DNA from 3 places in the Verrucosispora sp. WMMC514 genome. Region 3 is predicted to be linked to each of the others. Evidence: riboswitches for the same ligand, from Rfam matches in the RefSeq annotation. Region 3 holds a riboswitch; each other region holds the start of a gene.
The links. A riboswitch is a leader RNA that binds a small molecule or an ion and turns the genes downstream of it on or off. The one in region 3 is predicted to bind cobalamin.

Region 1 (7,824 bases), 1.3 Mb from region 3:
CCGGCCGTCGTGCGGCGGGGTCTCGGTTCGCTCCGACCGCGCCAGGTCCGCGTCCCGAACCTGCTCAGCCGGCGGCGCGCTCAACCCAGGTTCTGGTGCGGTCACGAAGGCCACCGGTGCGTCGAAGGCGGCGCGGCGGGCGGCGCGGCGAAGCGCGGCCAGGACGGCGGGTCCGATCAGGACGATGGCCGTCGCGGTGGTGATGGCGCGGCCGGTGTCCCACCCGAAGGTGGAGGTGACGGCGGTGAACACGGCGAAGCGGTGCAGGTTGTCCAGCACCGGTGCCCCGGCGACGTAGGAGAGTTGGGTGTCCGCGCCGATGCTGAACGGCCAGAACCACAGGTTCATCAGCAGCCCGTAGCCGTAGGCGGCGATCGTGCCGTAGCCGGCCAGCACGGCTATCTCGGCCCGGCCCCGCAGCCGGGCCGGCAGCAGGCCGGCGCCGAGGCCGATCCAGGCGGCGGCCAGCATCTGGAACGGTAGCCATGGACCGACACCGGCGGTGAGCAGGGCGGAGGCGAACAACGAAATGGCGCCGAGCAGAAACCCGAAGCCGGGCCCGAACACCCGGCCGGCGAGGACGAGCAGGAAGAACACCGTTTCGATGCCAGCGGTACCGGCGCCGAGCGGCCGTAGGGCGGCGTTGACGGCGGCGAGCACACCGAGCATCGCCAGGGCCTTGCTGTCGACGCCGCCGGAACTGAGTTCGGCCAGGACAAGGGCCACAAGAACCGGCAGTACGACGATGAAGACCAGCGGCGCCTCGGTGGTGCGGGCCATGCTCTCGGGTTGGGCGGGCACGAAGAACGGCCAGCTGAAGGTCGCCAGTGCGGCGACGGAGGCCAGGGCCAGCACGACGGCGGTGCGCGGGGCGACCCGCAGTGCGGGTCTCATCCCCGGGTCCCGGTGGCGGCCAGCGCGGCGGTGACCTGATCCACGGTCAGCCAGGCCTGCGGGGCCAGCACCTTGGCGACCTGCGGGGCGAACGCGGGTGAGGCGAGCATGACCTCGGCGGTGGTGCCGTCGGCCACGATCTCCCCCTGTGCCATCACCACGACCCGGTCGGCGAGGGCGGCGACGAGTTCGACATCGTGGGTGGCGACGACGACCGCCCGGCCTTCGGCGGTCAACCGCCGGACAACGGCGGTGAACTGCCGTTTGGCGAGGTAATCGAGACCGCGGGTGGGCTCGTCGAGCAGCACGACCGGCGGTGCGGTGGTGAGCTGGACGGCGAGGGCGAGTGCCAGCCGCTGCCCTTCCGACAGGTCACGGGGGTGCTGGTCACCGGGTAGCGCGGGGGTGAGCTGGTCCAGCAGTGCCCGGCAGGTGCCGGCAGGTGCGTCGGATTCGCGGTCGGCCTGGGCGCACTCGGCGTCCACCGTCTCCAGGTAGAGCAGGTCCCCCGGAGTCTGCGGGACCAGGCCGACCTGTCGTCGGGCCCGGCCGGCGGGAAGGGTCCTCGGGTCGACGGCGCCGTCGGGGCCGGTGACGACGGCCGTCCCGCCCTGTCGAGGGCCGCTGCCCTGCAACGCCCAGAGCAGGCTGGACTTACCCGAGCCGTTGCGGCCCATCAGCGCGACCACCTGGCCGGGATGCAGGTCGAGGTCGACGCCCGCCACGGCGACGGTGCCCGGATAGCGCACCACGATCTTGCGGGCCGCCAGCGCCGGGGTGCCGTCACGGGCCGGCGCCGCCGGCGGTGGAGCGGCGTCGGCGAGCCGCTGCCGGAGATCCGACGCGCGGCGGCGGGCGTCGCGTACGGACAGCGGCAGCGGTCTCCAACCCGCGGCCCGGCCCAGGTCGACAAGGGGCGGGGCGAGGTCGATGTCAGCCAGGACGGCGGCCGGTTCGCCGTCGACGACGGTGCCGTCGCCGGGCAGGTAGAGCAGCCGGTCCGCGTACTGCACGACGCGTTCGAGGCGGTGTTCGGCCACCACGACGGTGACGCCGAGGTCGTGGACCAGACGGGTGACGGCGGCCAGGACATCTTCCGCCGCGGTGGGGTCCAGGGCGGAGGTCGGTTCGTCGAGGACGAGCACCTGCGGGTGGCAGGTGAGCACCGCGCCGATGGCGACCCGCTGCTGCTGCCCGCCGGAGAGCGTCCGCAGCGGACGGTCCCGCAGCTCGGCGATGCCGAGCAGATCGAGGGTCTCCTCGACGCGCTTGCGCATCACCGCGGCGGGCAGGGCGAGTTGTTCCATGCCGTAGGCCAGCTCCTCCTCGACCGTGTCGGTGACGAAGCCGGCGAGAGGGTCCTGGCCGACGACTCCGACGACGTCGGCGAGATCGCGGGGAGGGTGACTGCGGGTGTCACGGCCCTGCACGGTGACGGTGCCGTACAAGGTGCCGCCGGTGAAGTGCGGCACCAGCCCGTTGACGGCCCGCAACAGGGTCGACTTGCCGGCGCCGGTACGACCGGCGACCAGGCACAGCTCTCCCTCGGGGATGTGCAGATCCACCTCGCGCAGCAGCGGTTCGCGGGCCTCGGCGTAGTGGACGGTGACCCGGTCGAAGTCAATCATCGTTGCGCCTCCGGTAGGGTGTCGCGGCTCGGCGCGCCGTGGGTCACGTCCTCCTCAGAGATGGCCACCGGTCGTGACGTGCGGTCGGCCGCCAGCGTCGGGGGCGGTGCCAGCCAGGCCGGGGCCACGGCGACCCCGACGGCCAGGAGCATCAGCGGGGTCAGTTCGGGCCAGGTGAGCGGGCTGACCGGCGGGTAGAGCCGGGCCGGGTCCACCGACCCGGCCGCCATCATCACGGCGGCCGTGGCCACCCCGCAGCCGGCGACGACGAGTTCCGTGATCCGCCAGCGGTCCGGACGGTAGCGGCTACGGCGGACCCGACGGCCGGCCAACAGCATGCCGACGACGGCCGTGGCCAGGCCGGCGAGCAGCATCGGCAGGCCGAGGTAGCCGGGCACGGTGGCGTCGAGCAGCCCGTACGTGCCGACGCAGACCCCCACCAGTCCGGCGAGCACCAGTCCACCGGTGAGGGCGCGCTGGCCGGCCGGTGTCGCAGCGGTGCGGCCGTAGCCGCGCGAGTCCATCGCCGCGGCCAGGGCCAGGGATCGGTCCAGGGCGTCGGCCAGCACCGGCAGGGCGATCCCCCGCAGGGCACGCAGTCCCTTTCCGGTGGCGCCACGTAGCCGACGGGCCCGGCGTACCCGCAGTACGCTCTCGACCAGTTGCGGGGCGACCGACAGCGCGACAACCACGGCGGTACTGACCGCGTACAGGGCACCGGGGACGGCTTTGAGCAGGCGCTTCGGATTGGCCAGAGCGTTGGCGGCGCCGAGGCAGATGAGCATCGTCGCCAGACGCAGCCCGTCGTAGAAGCCGCCGAGGAGTTGTTCGGCGGCGACCGGCCCGAACAGTCGGATGCCGGCCGCCCAGGCTGGCAGCGGGATCTCTGGCAGGTGAAGAAGGACATGCTCGCCCTGTCCGCCGCCGAAGACGAGGCGGAACACCACCCGCATGGCCACGATCACCGCGCCGAGCACGAGGTACAGCCGGAACGCGAACGCCCAGGGAGCATCAGTGCGGCGGCGGACGACCACCAGTGCGGCGGCGGCGACGAGCAGCGCCAGGGGCAGCGGATTGGTGGTGTGGTTGGCAGCGGTCGCCAGACCGAGCGCCCACAGCCACCATGCCCCCGGATGCAACGCCCGAGGTAGTCGCCCGGCCCCCGTCGTGGCCGGCCGACGAGTCCGCAGTGCCTCCGCCAACTGGGGGGAAGCCGTGCCGGCGGTGACCTGATCAGTCATCCGGTCCGACGCTTCGCCGCCTGCGGGCCGCGACGAGCCCACCGCCGGCGAGCGCGACCAGCAGAAGCAGCCCGGCCAGGGTGCCCACCGGAAGTCCGTCGGTGTCGCGGCTGGCGGTGACCTCGGTCGGTGAGAACGAGTTCGTCGACTCGTCGGACGGGGTGGCGGTGGTGGCGGCCCCGGGCGAGGTCAGGCCGGTGTCCGTGGGTGCCGTCGCCGCTGATGACAGCGGCGGGCTGCCGGCCGTGGTCGGGTCCACTGCGGTGGGTGCCGGCGGTGAGCCGACCATGCCGGTTGGTGTGGTTCCGGGCGGCGCGACAGGTCCACCGCCGACCGGCGGTGGGACGGTCGGTGGCGACGAGGAACGGGGTGGCGGTGCCGGTGCGGTGGTGCGCGGCGGCGCCGGTGGCGTGGTGCGCGGCGGGGGTGCCGGCCGGGTGGGCGCCACCGCCGGGCGGGGCGCGTTGTCGGCGTTGCGGTTGAGCGAGAACGACCAGCCTTCGAAGCTGCCCGCCGGTGGCTTGCGGTTGAGCACCCCCTTGTCGCTGTACGTCCAACTGCCCCCGTTGGGTGCGTGCCAGTACGACCAGTAGGCGCTGGCCGGCGGCGTGTCGACACACTTCTCCGCGCTGGTCGAGGGTTTGCCCTCGATCCGGCAGATGAACCCCTCGCCCCAGCGCAGCGTGCCGGTGATCTGGAAACCGGCGTTCTTCAACGCAGCCAGTCCGGTGGCCTGGTCGCCTCGCGCACACCGGACAACCGTCCCGCCGCCGAGTTCCTTGAAGTCCACCACGACGGTGACTCCGCCCGCATCCGGGCAGTAGCCGGCGCTGCCCGCGGCCGCAGCCGATCCCGGCCCGATCAGGACGCTCACCGCGGTCAGTGCGAGGACCGACGCGAACCGGGCCGCCCGGATGATCATGTGGTCCGCCGGCGGCCGAGGACCAGCAGTACCGCTCCCCCACCCAGCAGCAGCAGCGCGGTGAGCACGTACCCGCCGATCGCCACGCCGGTGGTCGGCAGGCGACCCGCCCCGCCCCCGGCGGGACTGGTGACGGAGCCGGTGGGAGTCGTCGCCGTGGCAGTGGGCGCGGTCGGCGTGCCGCTCGGCGTCGGACTGCCGGTGGGCGAGGCGGTGGCGGTCGGCGTGGGCGAGCCGGTCGGCGAAGGCGTGGCGGTCGCCGTAGGCGACGCCGTCGGCGTGGGTGACGCGGTTGCCGTCGGTGTCGGCTCGCCGGACGGCGGAAGATCGAGACCGATCTGGCCCAGCGGAATCTGCGCCAGCCCGAGCAACGCCTGGGCGGTGGCGCGACGCCACTGGTCCCGGAAGCTCTCGGCGATCCCGTCGCGGACCGCCTCGGCCAGGGCGTCGCTGGCGTATGCGATGGCGCCGGCATCGGCCGCCGCGGCGCCACCGTTGGCGGTGGTGAGCTGCAGCGCCGCCAGGGCCTCGGCGGCACGTGCCGCCTCGGCATCGCGACCGGCGGCGGCGAGCGCCTGCCCGGCCAGGCCGGTGCTGTTGGAGTTCGCGCCGCTGGTCGGCCCCGACCCGCCGAACGATCCGTCGACGCGTTGCTGCGCCACCAGCCAGTCCGCGCCGCGCTGCGCGGCCTCGTCCGCACCGGCGACGTCGGCTGCGAGCAACGCCTGGACGGCCATGGCCGTCGAGTCGACGTCGAGCGTGGCGTTGCCTTGATCGTCGCAGGACGGCGACGGAACGCCGTCGGCGTCGGGATAGAGCCGGAAACCGCCGGCCGCGCACTGCTGCCTGATGAGGAAGTCGACGGTCTCCTGCGGCGTGCCGCCGCTGCGGGCCAGACCCAGGACCGCGAAGGACTGGTCGAAGGTGTTGCTCGGGTCCGGGCCGGTTTCCTCGGTGGTCCGGCTGGTGATCCGGCCGTGCTGGTGACCGGTGCCCGCCCCGGAGAGCAGCGCCACGGTCTCGGCGCGCAGGTCCCAGCCGCCGAAGTCGGTGGGGTCGGCGCCCGCGGACGAGGCGACGTAGAGCAGCTTCGCCGTCGCACCCCCGTCGGTGAAGCCCTCGATGCCCCAGTCGTCGTAGCTGTTGTAGGACCGCACGTGCGCGGCGATCTGCGCCGTTGCCGCCTGCCGCGTCGGGCCGGCCGCCCCGGTGGCGGCGAGGGCGATCACGCCGTCGATGCTCAGCCCCCAGTCCTGCGGGCTGAACGGGCCGGGCAGCACGCCGTCGGTGTACTCCCCGGCGAGCCAGGTCGCGGCGTCACGCGCGGCGACGGTGTGAGCCGGCGCGGGCGCGGCGGTCACGACGAGAGGGGTGGCCGTGACGACGGCGAACGCGATGGCGGTGGCGGCGCCGAAACCGGCGCCGACGCGCCGGAGCGGGGACGTGGGCATGAGGGGTGCCTTTCGCAGAGCGGTCGGTGAAAGCTCCGGAAGGCACCGGTGGCGATATCCGCTCGCGTGGCCGCGATGAGATGCCGCACCTAGGTTGCCCGGACTCCACCCTGTAGACCTCGACAGTGGAAGCCGCTCGTCCGGTGCGGGGCATTCCGGCTCGCGAGACAGCTCTCGCTCACGGTTGCGGGTCAGCGTCGGCTTCTACCGACTTCCCCCCACACAGGACGTATTCAGTTGAGTACCCGACGCGCCGGGTGCCGCCACCGTACCGCCCGGTCACCTTTCGGCGCCAGCGTGGCGGACGACACCCGACGCGTCGACAGCTCAGGCAGCCTACCCGCAGGTCAGGGCGCGGTGATACTGGGCGCCGCGCCGGAGCCGAACGACCAGCCCTCCACCGTCCCCGGCGCCGGGTTGTAGCTGGTCGCTCCCAGCGTGCTGTAGGTCCAGGCGGCGCCGCTGCCGGAGGCGTGCCAGTACGACCAGTACGCGCTGGCCGGCGGGGTGTTGATGCACGGCTCCGTCGCGGCGGTCGGCTTTCCGTTGATCCGGCAGACGAACGCCAACCCCCACCGCTTCGTACCGGTCACCGTGAAGCCGGCACCCTGCAGGGCGGCCAGCCCGGTGGCCGGGTCACCGAGCGCGCACGCCACCTGGACGCCGCCGCCGAGCGAACCATAGTCGACCACCACCGTGACCCCGGTCGTCCCGGTGCACGCGGCGGCCTGCGCGGCTCGGGGAGACGGTTCGACAGCGATCAACCCGACGGCGACGACAGCCACCACCACGATGCTCGCCAGCCACCGACGGACGGGATCGTAGACCTGGGACATGAGCACTCCTTCTGATGGGACGGAACCTGCCGGCCGGTCAACGGCAGCGCAGGGTGGGTGCACCGGTGGTCGCGGCGACGGTGGAGAGCCGGGCGTATCCGGTGCCGGCCAGGCCGAGAACAGCCTGGGTGGTGGCACGGGGGGCGGTACCGGGATCGAAGACACCGCCGTCGAAGTCGACCGCGCCCCGGTCGGTGACCGGGGCGGCACACCCGACCTGAAGACCGGCCAGGAACACGCGGGCCCGGACCCAGGCCAGCGGCCGGCCGCCGTCGCGCAACGCCTGGGCCGCCAACCCGGTGCTGTTGGCGTTCGCGACCCCACCGGAGTTGGTGAACCCGCCGTCGGCGCGTTGCACCGAGACCAGCCAGCGCAATCCCGCGGCGGCGTCAGCCGGGCGTCCGGCGGCCCGCAACGCCTGCACCGCGACGGCGGTGGCGTCCACGTCGGAGACACAGACGGGCTGCTCCGGCAGCAGCGGATAGCCTCCGTCCGGGCACCGGGTGCCGGCCAGCCAGCCGGCGGCGACCGCCGGCACGCCCTGCGCGGTCCGGTCCAGCGCGAAGATCGCGAAGGACTGGCTGAACGCGTTGCTGTAGTCACCCCACGCCGACCGGTCGGTGAACCGGCCATCGGGGTCCTGGAGCGACCGCAGCCGGGCGATGAGATCCACACCGCCGACGTCGGTGGGGTCAGCGCCGCGGACCGCGACGGCGAGAGCGAGTTTGGCGGTCGCGCCGGCGTACGCCTCAGTGGTGCCGTCGCCGATGTACCCGTCGCGGACGTCCGGCCGGGTCACCCAGGCCAACGCCTGAGCGCCGAAGTCGTCGGCGACACCGGCGGCGGCGAACG
Region 2 (7,824 bases), 1.4 Mb from region 3:
CACGGGCACGGCCGGGCGGATCGAGAACAGCCAGGTCGGGGTGTTCCTCGCCTACGCAAGCCGGCACGGGCACACTCTGATCGATCGACGGGTGTATCTGCCGGTGTCGTGGACCGACGACCGTGACCGCTGCGCCGCCGCGGGGGTGCCCGACGAGGTCGGGTTCGCGACCCGGTGCGAGCTGGCCGCCGACATGATCACCGCAGCCCTTGATGCCGGTGTCCCGGCGGGGTGGGCCGCCGCGGACGAGGCATACGGCAACAGCAGCGTGTTTCGTGCCTTGCTGCGCGAACGCGGACTCGGCTATGTCCTCGCGGTGTCCCGCAGTCATCTGGTGCCGCTCGACGGCGGCAAGACCCGCGTCCGCGCCGACCGGGTGGCCGCCGACCTGCCCGCCACCGCATGGCAACGCCGCTCGGCCGGGGCCGGATCCAAGGGCCCACGCTTCTACGACTGGGCCTGGCTCGACGACGTGTGCACCGACGCCGACCCGGACGACGGCGGACGGCACAGCCTCCTGATTCGAAAGAACACGACCACCGGTGAGCTGGCCTTCTACCGCTGCTGGACCCCGAAGCCGGCCACTCTCGCTCAGCTCGTGCGGGTCGCGGGCATCCGCTGGACCGTCGAGGAGAGCTTCCAGGCCGCCAAGGGCCAGGTCGGCCTGGACCAGCACCAGGTCCGCCGCTGGGACTCCTGGCACCGGTTCACCACCCTCGCCCTGGCCGCACTCGCCGTCCTGGCGATCTGCGCCGCCGACGCCGCGACCGACGCTTCCACCGACCACGGCTTGATCAAGCTGACCGTCAACGAGATCCGCCGACTGATCAACGCCTGCATCATCCGCCCGATCACCGACCTCGCCCACCGTTTGCACTGGTCAGGATGGAGACGCCGGCATCAAGCCCGAGCCCGCCGAGCCCACTACACACGCCGACTCAACCTCGAACTCCAGCCATGATCCCAAACGGCGGCTGCCGTACTATCGTCGTTTCGGGACCGAGTGGGGCGAGGGCGAGGTGCTCAACGAGCTCGCCTCCATCGAACTCGCCCTGGGCAGGCCAGATCTGGCCGCGCAGGTGTACCACGAGGTGATCCACGCGCTGCGGGACAAGAGAAACCCGGGCATCGAATCCGCAGCCCACAACGGGCTCGGACGGGCCGCTCTCGCCGCCGGCGACGTTCACGCCGCGCGTGAGCACTTCGAGGCTGCCCTGGAACTGGTGCGCGAAATCGGTCACCGTCGCGAGTTCGCAATTTCTCTCGACGGCATCGCGTGCTGCCTGGTGGCCGCTGAGCCTGACCGCGCTCGGACACTGTGGCGGCGAGCCCTGAAGCTCCTGATCGAGCTCGACATGCCGGAACGCTTCGAGGTGGAGAAGCGGTTGACCGAGGCGGAGCGTCGGCAGCCCGCCGTTCGGTGACGAGTACGGACTTCCGTTATCCGACCGGTGGGCGCGGCGGCGAGTAGGCCCATCTTCCGGTACGTCTGTGGCCCGTGCTGAACTGCGAGTTCGGGAAGTTGTGGCGGCCGCAAGGTCTTCGCAAGCCTCCACAACATTCTCTCAACGGATGCACCGCCGAGGCTCACTACATTGCTGGCTAGTGATCGGTGGAGAAGCGGTGCCGCGCACGAAGTAGCCGAATCAGTCGAACAGGTCATGGCAACCCGGTTCCGGCGACTGGAAACGCATCGGGGGCGGGCGCGGGCCGACAACCCACCATTCCCGGTGACCCACCGGGGCCGCCTGCCCAGCGGATGGGCAGGCGATCCAACCTCCCGAGTGAGGAGAATTGATGAGCGGAACACTGCTGCGGGTTGGACTCGCTGCGCTGTTCGCCGTCGCGGTGCCCGGCCTGCTCGCCGCACCGGCCAGCGGTTCGCCGGCTGCCGACGACCCGAGCCCGGCGTTGCCCCTGTCCACCGACGTCGCCGACCGATATCCGTCGAGCCCGTGTGACCCGAACGGCACCACCACGTCCGACAGCACCATCGCAAGCCAACTCAACGGTCAGCTGACCGGCACCATGGCTGGCGCGATGACCGCGTACCGCGTCTCCTGCGCTCGTATGGTCGTCGACACGGTCCGCGACCGCGACCTGGCCTCGCGCGCGGCGGTCATCGCCATCACCACCACGATCGTGGAAAGCACCATCCAGAACATCAATGTGGAACTCGACCACGACAGCCTCGGCCTGTTCCAGCAGCGTGCTTCCTGGGGCACTGCGGCTCAGCGTCTGAACCCCACCTGGGCCACCAATGCGTTCCTCGACAAGATGATCCGCGAGTATCCGAACAATTCGTGGATGACCGCGCAGATCGGGGACGTGTGCCAGGACGTACAGGGATCGAAGTTCCCGGAGCGTTACCAGCCCCAGGCCGCTGACGCACAACGCATTGTCGAGGCGCTCTGGTCCGTGTCTGAGCCCGGTGGTCCGGCTGTGGTGCGGGCGGAGGGTGAGTACCACCTGTTCGGGGTCAGTCCGAGTGGTCAGCTCAGCCAGAACACCTGGCGACCCGGCGGCTGGCTCGGCTGGGAATCCCTCGGCGGCACCGTCGCCGGCACCCCCGCCGTCACCTACCACGACGGCCAGTACGACGTGTTCGCCCGCAGCCCCCGAGGCGTCGTCTACCAGAAAACCTGGCAAGGCACCTGGAGCGACTGGAAAAGTCTCGGCGGCATCATCCAAGGCGGCCTCGCCGCCGTCTACGTCAACGGCGAACACCACGTCTTCGGCATCAGCCCCAGCGGCCAGTTGAGTCAGAACACCTGGCGAAACGGCAGCTGGCTCGGCTGGGAATCCCTCGGCGGCACCGTCGCCGGCACCCCCGCCGTCACCTACCACGACGGCCAGTACGACGTCTTCGCCCGCAGCCCCCGAGGCGTCGTCTACCAGAAAACCTGGCAAGGCACCTGGAGCGACTGGAAGAGCATCGGCGGCATCGTCGACGGCGGACTCGGCGCCGTCTACGCCAACGGCGAATACCACGTCTTCGGCATCAGCCCCAGCGGCCAACTCAGCCAGAACACCTGGCGACCCGGCGGCTGGCTCGGCTGGGAATCCCTCGGCGGCACCGTCGCCGGCACCCCCGCCGTCACCTACCACGACGGCCAGTACGACGTCTTCGCCCGCAGCCCCGGCGGCACCGTCTACCAGAAAACCTGGCAAGGCACCTGGAGCGACTGGAAACACATCGGCGGCACCCTCGGCTGACAACGCTCGTCGATGCTGAGGCCGGTTGGCCGGCACGGGTTACCCCGTGCCGGCCAACCGGTCCTTCATACAGTTCCGCTCAGGTCGGTACCACCCGGCCCGGTGCGGTCAGCTCCCGCGTACCTCGGCGGCGGCGGCCACCAGGTGCCGGAGAGACGCCTCGACCTCCGGATAGCCGCGCGTCTTGAGGCCGCAGTCCGGATTCACCCACAACCGGCGGGCCGGCACGGCCGCGACGGCCCGGCGCAGCGCCTCGACCACCTCGTCGCGCGACGGCACCCGGGGCGAGTGGATGTCCCAGACCCCGGGGCCCACACCCCGGCCGTAGCCGATCGCGGCCAGGTCGTCGAGGATCTCCATCTTGGACCGGGACGCCTCGATGCTGGTGACGTCGGCGTCGAGGGCGTCGATGGCACCGATCACCTCGCCGAACTCCGAGTAGCACAGGTGGGTGTGGATCTGGGTGTCGTCGGCGACGCCGCTGGTGGCCAGCCGGAACGCCGCCACCGCGAGTCCAGGTACGTCTTCTGGTCGGCCCTGCGCAGCGGCAGCGTCTCCCGTAGCGCCGGCTCGTCGACCTGGATGACCCGGATCCCGGCGGACTCCAGGTCGCGGCACTCGTCGCGAAGGGCGAGCGCGACCTGGTCGGCGGTGTCCGCGAGGGGCTGATCGGTACGGACGAACGACCAGGCCAGGATGGTGACCGGACCGGTGAGCATGCCCTTGACCGGTCTGCTGGTCAACGACTGCGCGTAGGTGGACCACGCGACGGTCATCGGTGCCTTGCGTGACACGTCGCCGTAGATGATCGGCGGGCGTACGCAGCGGGAGCCGTAGGACTGCACCCAGCCGTGCCGCGTGGCGGCGAAACCGTCGAGTTGCTCGCCGAAGTACTGCACCATGTCGTTGCGTTCCGGCTCCCCGTGCACGAGCACGTCCAGACCCAGCTGTTCCTGCAACCGGACGACCTGCTCCACCTCGGTGCGCATCCGGGACGCGTAGCCGGCGTCGTCGAGGCTGCCGGCCCGGTGCGCGGCGCGGGCCCTCCGCAGCTCGGCGGTCTGCGGGAACGACCCGATCGTGGTGGTCGGCAACTCCGGCAGACCCAGTCGTTCCTGCTGCCGGGCGGCCCGGGTGGGATAGTCGCCGCGCTGCCGGTCGGCCGGGCGCAGCGCGGCGAGGCGGCCGCGTACGTCGTCGTGACGCCAGTTTGCCGGGGTGGCCGGCAGGGGCGCGGGCAGCGCGGTGGTGCCGTCGCGCAGCGCGCGGCCGAGCACGACGATCTCGTCGACCTTCTGCCGGGCGAACGCCAGCCGCTCGGACAGCCGGGGGTCGAGATGCGTCTCGGCGGACAGGTCGACCGGAACGTGCAACAGCGAGCAGGACGACGAGACGGCGACGTGGTCGGCCAGCCCGGCGACCGTCGCGCCGGCCGCGACAGCGGCCCGCAGGTCGGTACGCCAGACGTTCCGACCGTCGACCAGGCCGGCGACGATGGTCTTGCCACCGAGTGGTCCGGCGGCGGCGAGACGGTGCAGGTTGCCCGCGCCGGCGACCAGGTCCAGACCGACGGCGTCGACCGGGGTGTCCAGCAGGGCCGGCAGCGCGTCGCCGAGGTCACCGAAGTAGGTCGCCACGAAGATCCGCGGTCGGTGCGTGAGGTCGCCGAGCCGGGTGTAGGCGCGGCGCAGGGCGTCGATCTCGGCTGGGCTACGGTCGGCGGCGTAGGCGGGCTCGTCCAGTTGCACCCAGCTGACGCCCGCGTGCGCCAGCTCGGCGAGAATCCGGGCGTACGTCTGGACCAGGTCGTCCAGCCGAGCGAACGGGTCGACGCCCTTGGCCAGCAGCAGGAACGTGGCCGGTCCGACGAACACCGGCCGGGTGGTGATGCCCAGGTCGCGGGCCTCGGCGTACTCGTCAAGCGCCTTAGCCGGGTTGGCGGTGAAGACGGTGTCCGGGGCGATCTCCGGCACCAGGTAGTGGTAGTTGGTGTCGAACCACTTCGTCAGCTCCAACGCCGGCTCGGCGTCGACACCACGTGCCATGGCGAAGTAGGTGTCCAGCGCGGACAGACCCAGCCGGGTGAACCGGTCCGGGACCGCGCCGACCGCGACCGCCGTGTCGAGCATCTGGTCGTAGTAGGAGAAGGTGTTCGACGGGATCGCGTCGAGACGGGCGTCGCGCAGCGTCCGCCACACCTGCGCCCGGAGGCCGGCGGCGGTGGCGGCCAGAGCCTCGGCGTCGATGGTGCCGGCCCAGTACGCCTCGACGGCCTTCTTCAGTTCACGGTTCGCGCCGATGCGTGGGTAGCCGAGCACGGTGCTCTGCCCGAATGCGGTACTCACCAAGGGTTCCTTCCCTCGAAGTGTCCGGCGGACACGGGAGGGAAGACGGGTACACCTCGGGTACCGGCTTCCGCCCTGGTCCTCCCACGGGACCGCCGGCGACGCACGCCGGCGGCGTGCGCAGCACTGGCAGGTCTTCGGACTCGCGGGCATGACACCAGGTCGCCTACTGGCCGTCGCTTCCCAGACCTCACGGTCCAGTGCTTTGTTGACGGCGGTCGTTCCCACTCACCGCTGCGGGGCAGTCCCGGATTCACACCGGGTTCCCTCTTACGACGCCCCACCCACCCGGGCGGGACGAACCAGCACCACCGGCCATCGTACGGGCCACACCGCCGGCTAAGCCCGAGGTGTCCGGCCTGCGGGACCGCGAGCAGGCCGGACACCGCACTAGCGCAGGTGCCGGGCGAAGAACCGGCCGGCGTCCTCCCCCGCGTACCAGGGCACACCGGTGTGTCCGCCCATGTTGGCGTGCAGCGTCTTCTCCGTGGAGCCGAAGGCGTCGAACAGCTCCAGCGCCGCCTGCCGGTCGTTGCCCTCGTCGTCCCACTGCAACAGCATGTGCAGCGGAATGGTGACCTGCCGGGCCTGTTCGACGATGAGGCGCGGGACGAAACTTCCGGCGAAGAGACCGGCGGCCACGATCCGGGGCTCCACCACCGCGAGTCGGACGCCGACCGAGATCACTCCCCCGGAGTACCCGACGGGGCCGCCGATCTCGGGCAGCGACAGGAGGGAGTCCAGGGCGGCCTGTGCTTCCGGGACCGCCCGGTCGACGAGCGGGAGGACGAGAGCGTCCACGATCTCGTCGCTCACCGCCTCGCCCGCCGCCAGCACCCGGTGCAGTTCGGCGCGAGCCTGCTCGGCGGCGGCCCAACGCGGCCGGTCACCGCTGCCGGGCAGCTCGACCGCGGCGGCGGCGAAGCCGTCCGCTGCGGCGCCCCGGGCCCGCGCCACCAGACGGGGGTACATCCGGCCCAGCCCCAGTGGCGGGTGACCGAGCAGGATCAGCGGAACCGGTGCGGTCGCGAACGCGGGTGTCCACAGGAAACCGGGGATGTCGCCGAGCGTGAACCCGCGTTCGAAGACGCCGTCGTCGAGGTGTCGTTCGGAGGTGAATCGCATGGTCGTGCCTTTCGGGAGTGCGTGTGAACGGCGCTCCCGGGCGACCTACCGCCCGACCGTGACCCCGGAGGGGAGCACCCATGTCGAAACGTTCACGGGTACCACCTCCTCGGTCTCTCGCACGGCCTTCGGGCAAACTAGCAGCGGGCCGTCCCGGTCCGCCACGGGGTTTCCCGCGCCGCTTCCGCTCGCCTCGCGCACTGTCGGCCGGTGAGGTTCACACCCCCAACCGGAACGCCTCGACATGCTGTTGGCGGGACGGAACCCGCAGGGCGCGCAGGCTGCGTCGCACGGTGCCGGCCATCGCCGCGGGACCGCACAGGTAGACGTCGCGCTCGGCGATGTCGGGGACCAGGCCGCGCAGACTCTCCGGACTGAACGGCTGGCTGCCGTCGGCGGTGCGACCGGTCAGCAGGTGCAGGCGGGCGCCCCTGGCCTGTGCCAGATCGCGCAGCTCATCGATCAGTACCGCGTCGGCGGGCGTGCGGGCCCGGTAGAGCACCACGACGTCTCCGGTCAACTCCGGGTCCTCCAGCAGCGCCCGGATCGGAGTGATGCCGATGCCACCGGCGATCAGCAGGCTGTTCTCCCGGGTGCGGGCGGCGGTGGTGAGGGCGCCGTACGGACCCTCGGCGTAGACCCGGGTGCCCACCGGCAACTGCCGCAGCCCGGCGCTGGTGGAGCCGATCGCCTTCGCCGTCAGCCGCAGCGTGCGACCGTCGGGCGCCGCCGACAGCGACCACGGGTTGACCTGCCACCAGGAGTTGTGCCCCGGGAAACGCCACCAGAAGAACTGGCCGGGACGGGCGCGCAGCCGGTCGAGGCGGTTGCCGGCAACGTGGACGGACACGACGTTGTCGGTCTCCGGCACCACCGCGACGACCCGCAGCCGGTGCCGGACGTTGCGCACCAGCGGCACGACCAGGCGGTTGGTCAGCAACGAGCCGACCGCGAAGGCCCACAACCCCCACCAGTAGGCCTTGGCGACGGCGCTGCCGGCGAACGAGGCGCCCTCGTAGATCTGGTGGATCACCGACAGCACGATCACCACGTACACCACCAGGTGGATGGCGTGCCAGAGCTCGTACGACATGCGGCGGCGGGCGATCCGTACCGAGGTGGACGCCAGCACGCCGAT
Region 3 (7,824 bases):
GCAACGCCTGCACCGCGACGGCCGTGACGTCCACATCCGACACACAGACCGGCTGCGCGGGCAGCAGCGGATAGCCGCCGTCGGGGCACCGGGTACCCGCCAGCCAACCGGCGGCAACCGCCGGCACACCTTGCGCGGTCCGGTCCAGCGCGAGAATCGCGAAGGACTGGCTGAACGAGTTACTGAAATCACCCCACGCCGACCGGTCGGTGAACCGGCCACCCGGGTCCTGGAGCGACTCCAACCGGGCGATGAGATCCACACCGCCGACGTCGGTCGGGTCACCACCGCGGACCGCGACGGCGAGTGCGAGCTTGGCGGTCGCGCCCGCGTACGCCTCAGTGGTGCCGTCACCGATGTACCCGTCACGCACGTCCGGCCGGGTCGCCCAGGCCAGGGCTCGAGCGCCGAAGTCGTCGGCGACACCGGCGGCGGCGAACGCGAAGACCGCGTCCAGGGTCAACCCCTGGTCCGGGTACGCGACCCCGTCGAAGACGGCCTCGAAGCGTTCCCCGTCGACAAGCTGTCGGGCCAACCAGCCCGCGGCCGCATCGGATCGGACGGTGCCGGCCTGCGGGGGCGCGGCGATCACGGGTGTGGTCAGAGTGAGGGCGGCGAGCACACCGCAAAGCAGGGCGAGCAGGCGGTGCCGGCTCAGGCGGACGACCATCGGACGCGCCTTTCCGGCCCGGCGGTCGTCAGAAACCCGGCCCGCCCGGCGACGGCGCGGCTGGCCGGCCTCCGACCCGTGGGCCACGACGGGTGGGGAGCAGAAATCGCGGGTGCGGCAGGTATTCGGGCTCGCCACCAGGGATGCTCCCGGCGGCCTACCGTTGCGGGCCAGCGCCGGACTTCGACCGGACTTCCCCCGCACACACACGCGGTTGTTCAGTTGTCGCGCCAGTCTCGTCTGCTCCCACAGCCACTGTCAATCCGCTACCGATCGCACACGGTGGGTCGTGGCGGCGAGGTTCGTGGCGATCGCGGCCACGGGCCGACGCTCGGCGTCGGAGTGATGGGGCAACTCGCCGCAGGTACCCGGGCCGGACGGTCGTCGGACCGGGTCAGGATAGGGTGGCCGACGGCGCTGGTTCGCCCGACCGTTACCGGTGGGGCGTCGCAAGAGGGACCCGGTGAAAGTCCGGGACTGCCCCGCAGCGGTGAGTGGGAACGACAGCCGTCACCACGCACTGGGCCGCAAGGCCTGGGAAGCGACGGCCAGTAGGAGACCGGCCGAGTCCGGCACCGCCCACGAGTCCGAAGACCTGCCCGCGCTGCGGACACAAGGTGTGTGCGCTGCCGTCGACCTCGCGGGCGGGTCGGGCGGGTGACGCGCCGCAACGGCGTGCTCCTCGACGTGCGCGCCTACGGGTCGGTGGCTTGTTCCCCGAGGACGGACACCCGTGCACTACACGACCACTCTCGCCGGCCGACCACCGTCAGCCTCCCACCTGACCCTGTCGCAGATCATGGACCAGCACCACACCAACCTGATGGGTACGGTCCACGGCGGCCGGATCCTCAACCTCATCGACTCCGTCGCCGGAGTGGTCGCCGCCCGGCACTCCGACGGCCCGGCACTCACCGCCGCCATCGACGAGACCGCCTTCCTGCGCGCGGTCCGCGTCGGCGACGTCGTACACGTCGACGCCCGCATCACCTGGGCGGGTCGCAGTTCCATGGAGGTCACCGTCAAGGTCACCGCCGACCGCTGGGACCGCGCCGTACCACCGACCGACGTGGCCACCGCCCACCTCGTCATGGTCGCCGTCGACGACAACGGCCAACCCCGCCCGGTGCCGCCGCTGCTACCCCAGACCGACGGAGACCGGCGCCGCTACCGCGAGGCACAGATCCGCCGCGAACACCGGCTGACCCTGCGCCGTGCCCTGCTCGACGGCACCGAGGAGTCCTGAGATGCTCGGACTCTCCACGGCAGCCCTCGCGTGACCCCCACCGGGCAACCGGTTCTGCTCGGCGCCGTCTTCATAAAGTGCAGGTCACCGTCGATATCGCCCTCGGCGCAGGTGCCGGACGCCTCGCCCGACGGATGGCTGACGGCCGCTGGTCACGGCGCGTCAACCAGGTCTGCGCAGTCGTGCTCGTCGCGCTCTTAATGCGACTGGCCGCCGACTGACCCCTTCGGCGTGGCCTTACAACTCCTTGCGGTGGTCGAGTCGGACGGCGCGTAGCACGACGTCGTTGACGTGGTGGGTGCTGATCGCTCCCGGGGGGCGCGGGCGGGTCTCGTTCACGTCGATGCGCCAGTCGTCCGAGGCCGTGATCTCGGCGACGATGTCGTCGATGCCGACGTACGCCTGCGGGTCGTACATGGGGGTCTGCTCGGCGGGGTCCGACGGCTGCTGCAGCCACGTCAGGTCGTGGCCGACGACGAGCAGCGTCCCACCGACCGCCACGGCGTCGAGCAGGTTGCGCAGTCCACGCTGCTCGGGGGTGCGCTGGAACGAACCGTACTGCAGGGACACCAGGTCGTAGGTCTCGTCGGCGAAGGCGGCGGGGTCGTTGGCGTCGCGGTGCAGCGTACGCACGTCGAGCCCGCGACGTTCCGCCTCGGCCCGGATGCGGTCCAGTGCCCTGCCGGAGACGTCGGAGGCGGTCACCTGCCAGCCCCGTTCGGCCAGCCAGAGCGCGTCGGCTCCCTCACCCGCGCCGACGTCGAGCGCCCGGCCGGGCGGCAGGTCCGTCGCCTCCGCCACCAGCGTGCCGTTCGGGTTGGCGCTCCACACGCGTTCCTGATCCCCGTAGCGACCGTCCCACTCGATCGCGACGCCGGAGGGCCGGACGCCCGCCGTGGTGTCCTCGGCGGCGAGGCTGAAGGCGATCTGAGCGCCGATCCAGCTACCGTTCGCCGCGGCCTGCAGGACCTGGGCGCTCGGGTCCGTCAGGTTCCCGGCGGCGAAGACGCCCGCCACGCTGGTACGTCCGGTGGCGTCGACCGCGACGAGGTCACCGAGTCCGCTGGGGTGGACGGTGGTGTCGATGCCCAGCCCCGCGAGCATCTCGACCCGGGGACGGAACCGGGCACCGGCGAGGACCGCGTCGGCCGGCAGGCTGCGGCCGTCGGCGAGCTCGACGGCGAGCGACCCGTCCGGGTCGGCGTCGGACACCCGGCGCACCGCACTCTCGACCACCGGGACCCCGGAGGCGACGAGAGTCTGCACCGCGGCCGGGTCGATCCCCGTGGCGTCATGCAGCACCACGGTCAACTGGTCGGTCAGGTGCCGCATCAGCTGGGTCGGGTGCAGTCCCATCGGCGTCGTGACGATCTGTACGACCCGCAGGTCGCGGACCTCCCAGCCGTGGCAGAACGGACAGTTGAACACCTGAGCACCCCAACGCTCAGTGAGGCCCTCGATCTCGGGAAGCTCGTCGACGATGCCGGTCGCGGCCAGTACCCGGCGAGCGACGAGGCCGTGCCCGCCCGAGAGGGCGAGGTGAAATCCGTCGTCCTCCTTCCGCACCGCCAGGACACGGCCGGTGAGGACGTTGCCACCATAGCTACGGACCTCCTCCCGCCCGATGGCCCGCATCGCCTCGGGCGGGGTGCCCTCACGTCCCAGGTAGCCGTGCATGTGCGCCGCCGGCGCGTTCCGCGGCGTGCCGTCGTCGACGACGATGACCGAGCGTCGCTGACGAGCGAGCTGCAGCGCGGCCGCCAGACCGGCCGCTGATCCGCCGATGACGGCGACATCGCACCTGCGGACGATGCTCTGGTGCGGTGGGTGTTCGGAGGCTCCGTGGGCAGGGTCTGTCATGCGTCAAGCGTAGGAACAACTGGCGGCATCTAACAGGCCGCTTGCGAGATCCGCAAGACACCCACATGCTGGGGCGATGAACGACCGCAGTGACGTGGAACATCTGGCGCGCACAAGGCTGCGGAGCATCCGCACCACGCTCGGCTACTCCCTGGACGAACTCGCCGAACGCACCAATCTCAGCCCGTCGACGATCAGCCGGGTCGAGACGGGCAAACGGACATTAAGCCTCGACGTGCTCGTACCCCTGGCCAACGCGCTACAGGTCAGCCTCGACGTCCTCTTCGAGGCGACCAGCGACGAGGACGTGGTGATCCGCCCCGTGCAGCACCGTTCGGGCTCGCGCACCACGTGGCCGCTGAGCCGCGTCGACGGGCGCACCATGGCGATGAAGATCCGCCTGGAGCCCGAGGCGACGATGCCGGCCCAGCGGGTCCATCCGGGGTACGACTGGTTCCTGGTACTCGAGGGCAGGGTGCTGCTGTGGCTCGGCGAGCGGCAGATCGAAGTCGAAAAGGGCGAGGCAGCCGAGTTCTCGACGATGACACCACACTCGATGACAGCACTCGACGAGCCGGCCGAGCTGATCATGATCTTCGACCGCGAGGGGCAGCGCGCGCATCTGCACCAGTGAGCCTGAAACCGGGCAGGACGGGACCGGCAGGACGTGCCGATGACGCCGCGCCCTCATCGACGCGGCACCTCCGACGTTGGGCGGCCCGCCCTACGCACTCGACGAAGTGTGCAGCCACCGCGAACGCAGCCAGCGGACCGGCCACGTCGAGTGGCTGCACACCATCGAGAGGGACGACCAGGAGTGTCTGACGTGACGCCGGACAGACCAGGCCGGGCCGTCGCCGAGGTTCACACCGTGCCGAAGAAGCTCTTGAGGGCCGGCATCCTGCGGATCAGGAGCTGGTCCAGCGCGAGGATCACCAGCAGCGACAGACCGAACAGGGGCAGGAACACGCCGAGGACGGCCATCGCGGCGAGCAGGAGCCAGTTGCCCCAGATCGGAAGTTTCCCGCGGGGTGCGGCCATCCCGGAGGCGGTGCCGCGGCGGGTCCACCACATCATCGGTCCGGTGACGCACATGAAGATCACGGCGAGGCAGAACAGCGTGGACAGGATCTCGTTGGCGACGCCGAGACGCCGTCCCTCGTGCAGGGCGATTCCGTGGGACACGACCTTGGCCATGGCGCTGTAGTCGGCATAGCTGTACTGGCCGACCTTCTCGCCGCTGTACTGGTCGACGTGGACCGTCGTCTCCTGGGTGACGTCGGACTCGGCGGGGTTGCCGACGTTGTACCACTGGCTGCTCATCACGCTGAAGACGCCCGTTTCGCCTTCGGGGTACATGATCAGGTACGGCCCGGGAGCGCCCTGTGCCTGCGCCGTGGCGACGGCCTTGTCGATCGAGATCGGTGTGCCGGCGCCGGTGCTGGTGCCCTGCGGCGCGTTGCCGGAGGCCCATCCGGCGGGCGCCGACTGGCCGTCGCTGTTCTCGATCTGCTGCCGGATGGTGGACTCGGCACCGGGATCCTCGCCCCAGAGCGAGATGTTGCCGTGCGCGGCGAGTTCCGACGCTTTGGCGCCCCAGAAGCCGGTCCACGGCAGGCCGGAGATGACGAGCAGCAGGACGCCGAGGCCCACGGGGAGCCCGACGATGGCGTGCCAGCCACGGACCCGGGCACCGCGTCTGCCCTTGGCCTGGGCGCCGCTGCGGGCCTTCCGGCCGAGGAAGAAGATGATGAACCCGGTGATCGTCAGCACGATCCCCCAGGAGGCGCCGAGCTCGACGATCCGGTCTCCCACGCCGCCGTCGCCGATGAGCAGGTCACCGTGGATGCGCTCGGCCCAGGTGGAGACGAGTTGGTCCTGGCTGAGCGCGCCGGTGACCTCGGAGGTGTAGGGGTTCACGTACACGTTCGTGGTGCTGCCGTTCTCCTGGGCGGCGACGACGAACAGGGTGGTACGGTCGCCGATGCCGTCCTGAACGGACAGGATCGAACGATCCGGGAACTCAGCGCGAACAGCCGCTTCCTGGGCGGACAATGCGACCCTCTGGGCACCCTCGACCACAGAGACCTTCAGCACCCCGGGATGCGTGAGGGAGTCCACGTCGTCGCGGAACATGTAGATCATGCCGGTGACGGAAAGGGCGAAAAGCACCGGGATGACGATGATCGAACCGTAGAAGTGCCAGCGCCAGAACGCGGCGAACCACTTCGTCCTGCGGACTCTCGCGGTAGGCGCGGGCGTCTCCGCGGGAGGTGGCGCTTCGGTCTCTGAGACGGTCATCGAGGTGGGCCTTTCAAGCGTCGCCGGTCGCCCGGTTCACATGGTCTAAGTTGTAGTCGTGCTTGAGGCCCCATGGGTTCCCGTATTGACGGTCGTCTTCTTGCTGACCGGTCTCGTCTGCGTCGCCGACCTCGTCGTCCGCCGCCGGGCGGTCTCCCGTGACCAGCCCTTCTCCGATGAGGAACTGGTCGGCATCAACCACGGCGTGATGAGCGCGGCGATGATCCTCATGGTCTGGGTGATGGTGGAGGGCGCGGTCGCCTGGGCACAGATCGCGGTCTTCGCGATCCTCGCCCTCGCGCTGCTACCCGCCTACCGACGCACCCGGCACGCATCGGACCGAGCCGATCTGGTCAGTCACGCCGCGATGGACGTGGCGATGATCTGGATGCTCGCGGCCATGCCCACACTCATGTCCGAGTTGGGAACCGGCGGCGCAGGCGGCGGGCACTCCCACGGCGGCGGCGCCTCCGGCGGAGTACCCGTGCCGACACCGGCGTGGGCGGACACGGTCAACATCGCCTTCGTGGTACTCGCCGCCGCCACCGCCCTGTGGTGGCTGTACCGCACCATGACGGCGTCCCGCCACCGGCTGCACTCGCTCAGCTACTCCGTCATGGCCGCCGGCATGGGTACCATGCTGCTACTCATGAACGTGTGAGGTGTCGCCTGGACTCGGCCCGCGACGACGCCACGACGGGCTCCGTCACCGGCGAACCACTCAGTGCCGCCGAACGCAGGACTCGCGTCGACCACTCGCGGCCGGAGCAGAAACACGAAGGTACGCCCTGCCTCCGCCGGTGATCCCGGTGGACCTTCACCTACGGCTGGAGGCCGCAGCACCCCGCCTTCGCTCAGGTGACCAGGGTTCCGTCCGAGATGCTGGCCGACGGCTCGCTGCCGGGAAGGACCGCAATCGCCGACCCGAAGTCCGGAAGCAGCGCCGCGTACGCCTTTTCCAACTGGACCTGGCAGGTGGTGTAGTCGTCGGCCACCACAATGGCATGCCCGATTCGGCCGCCGAATCGGGCCGTCGGAGCCTCCGGCGCCGTCCACAGCGACTCGACACCGTCGGGCAGCCGAGCGGGTCGGCTCGTGGGTACGGTGTCTTCGACGGTGTCACCGTAACGGAAGATGATTCCGGCGGTACGTCGCCGCATGTGCCGCAGCCGCGGTTGTCTCCCGAGCGCCGTGTCGACCGCCGCCGCGACCAGATCGACGCCGGTGGCCAAGGGCACCAGCCGGGAGATCAGGTCACCACCGAGCCGGGCGTTGAGCCCGATCAACCGGGGTCCGTCGGCGGTCAACCGTACCTCGGTGTGGGTGACGCCCTCGCACAGCCCGAGCGCGGCGTGGGCGGCATCGACGGCACGGCGTACCGAGGCCAGGTGCTCGGCCTGCTGAGGAACTGAGATCAGTCGGCTGGCTGTCGCGAGTCCCGGCCCTGGTCCGGCGTGCCGGCTTCCGGCCGCGACCACCTGCAACCGGCCGCTGTGTACCAGAACTGACTCGACGCTGATCTGCGGCCCGTCCAGGTACTCCTGCACCAGAGCGCCGTCGGCGCCGGCCGCCCCGGCATAGGCGCGGGCCAGATCCGCCGGGCTGCGAACCAGCCGCACCCCGGTGCCGCCGGTCCCCGAACGCGGCTTGACCACGACCGGGTACCCCAGCTCAGCGGCGGCGCGGAGGGCCTGAACCTCGTCGGTGACCAGGACTGACTGAGCCGACGGCACCCCCGCGGCGGCCC

Region 1: it holds a riboswitch for cobalamin, as region 3 does, so the genes downstream of both, O7597_RS30705 (prenyltransferase/squalene oxidase repeat-containing protein) here and O7597_RS04925 (acyl-CoA thioesterase) in region 3, are expected to answer to the same signal.
Region 2: it holds a riboswitch for cobalamin, as region 3 does, so the genes downstream of both, metE (5-methyltetrahydropteroyltriglutamate--homocysteine S-methyltransferase) here and O7597_RS04925 (acyl-CoA thioesterase) in region 3, are expected to answer to the same signal.

Annotation. Positions count from the first base shown of each region.
Region 1 is NZ_CP114906.1:6,653,276-6,661,099, forward strand. Features, by position in the region: gene O7597_RS30685 (ECF transporter S component) at 1-894, opposite strand, end outside; gene O7597_RS30690 (ATP-binding cassette domain-containing protein) at 891-2,522, opposite strand; gene O7597_RS30695 (CbiQ family ECF transporter T component) at 2,519-3,763, opposite strand; gene O7597_RS30700 (hypothetical protein) at 3,756-4,685, opposite strand; gene O7597_RS30705 (prenyltransferase/squalene oxidase repeat-containing protein) at 4,682-6,136, opposite strand; cobalamin riboswitch at 6,264-6,406, opposite strand; gene O7597_RS30710 (hypothetical protein) at 6,484-6,978, opposite strand; gene O7597_RS30715 (prenyltransferase/squalene oxidase repeat-containing protein) at 7,010-7,824, opposite strand, start outside.
Region 2 is NZ_CP114906.1:6,571,864-6,579,687, forward strand. Features, by position in the region: gene O7597_RS30350 (IS701 family transposase) at 1-961, shown strand, start outside; gene O7597_RS30355 (tetratricopeptide repeat protein) at 1,020-1,424, shown strand; gene O7597_RS30360 (hypothetical protein) at 1,798-3,216, shown strand; gene O7597_RS30365 (hypothetical protein) at 3,325-3,723, opposite strand; gene metE (5-methyltetrahydropteroyltriglutamate--homocysteine S-methyltransferase) at 3,636-5,561, opposite strand; cobalamin riboswitch at 5,672-5,883, opposite strand; gene O7597_RS30375 (alpha/beta hydrolase) at 5,952-6,686, opposite strand; gene O7597_RS30380 (ferredoxin reductase family protein) at 6,904-7,824, opposite strand, start outside.
Region 3 is NZ_CP114906.1:1,095,418-1,103,241, forward strand. Features, by position in the region: gene O7597_RS04920 (peptidase) at 1-670, opposite strand, end outside; cobalamin riboswitch at 769-915, opposite strand; cobalamin riboswitch at 1,072-1,288, shown strand; gene O7597_RS04925 (acyl-CoA thioesterase) at 1,470-1,916, shown strand; gene O7597_RS04930 (FAD-dependent oxidoreductase) at 2,154-3,776, opposite strand; gene O7597_RS04935 (helix-turn-helix transcriptional regulator) at 3,853-4,410, shown strand; gene O7597_RS04940 (PepSY domain-containing protein) at 4,641-6,077, opposite strand; gene O7597_RS04945 (DUF5134 domain-containing protein) at 6,163-6,738, shown strand; gene O7597_RS04950 (ATP-grasp domain-containing protein) at 6,932-7,824, opposite strand, start outside.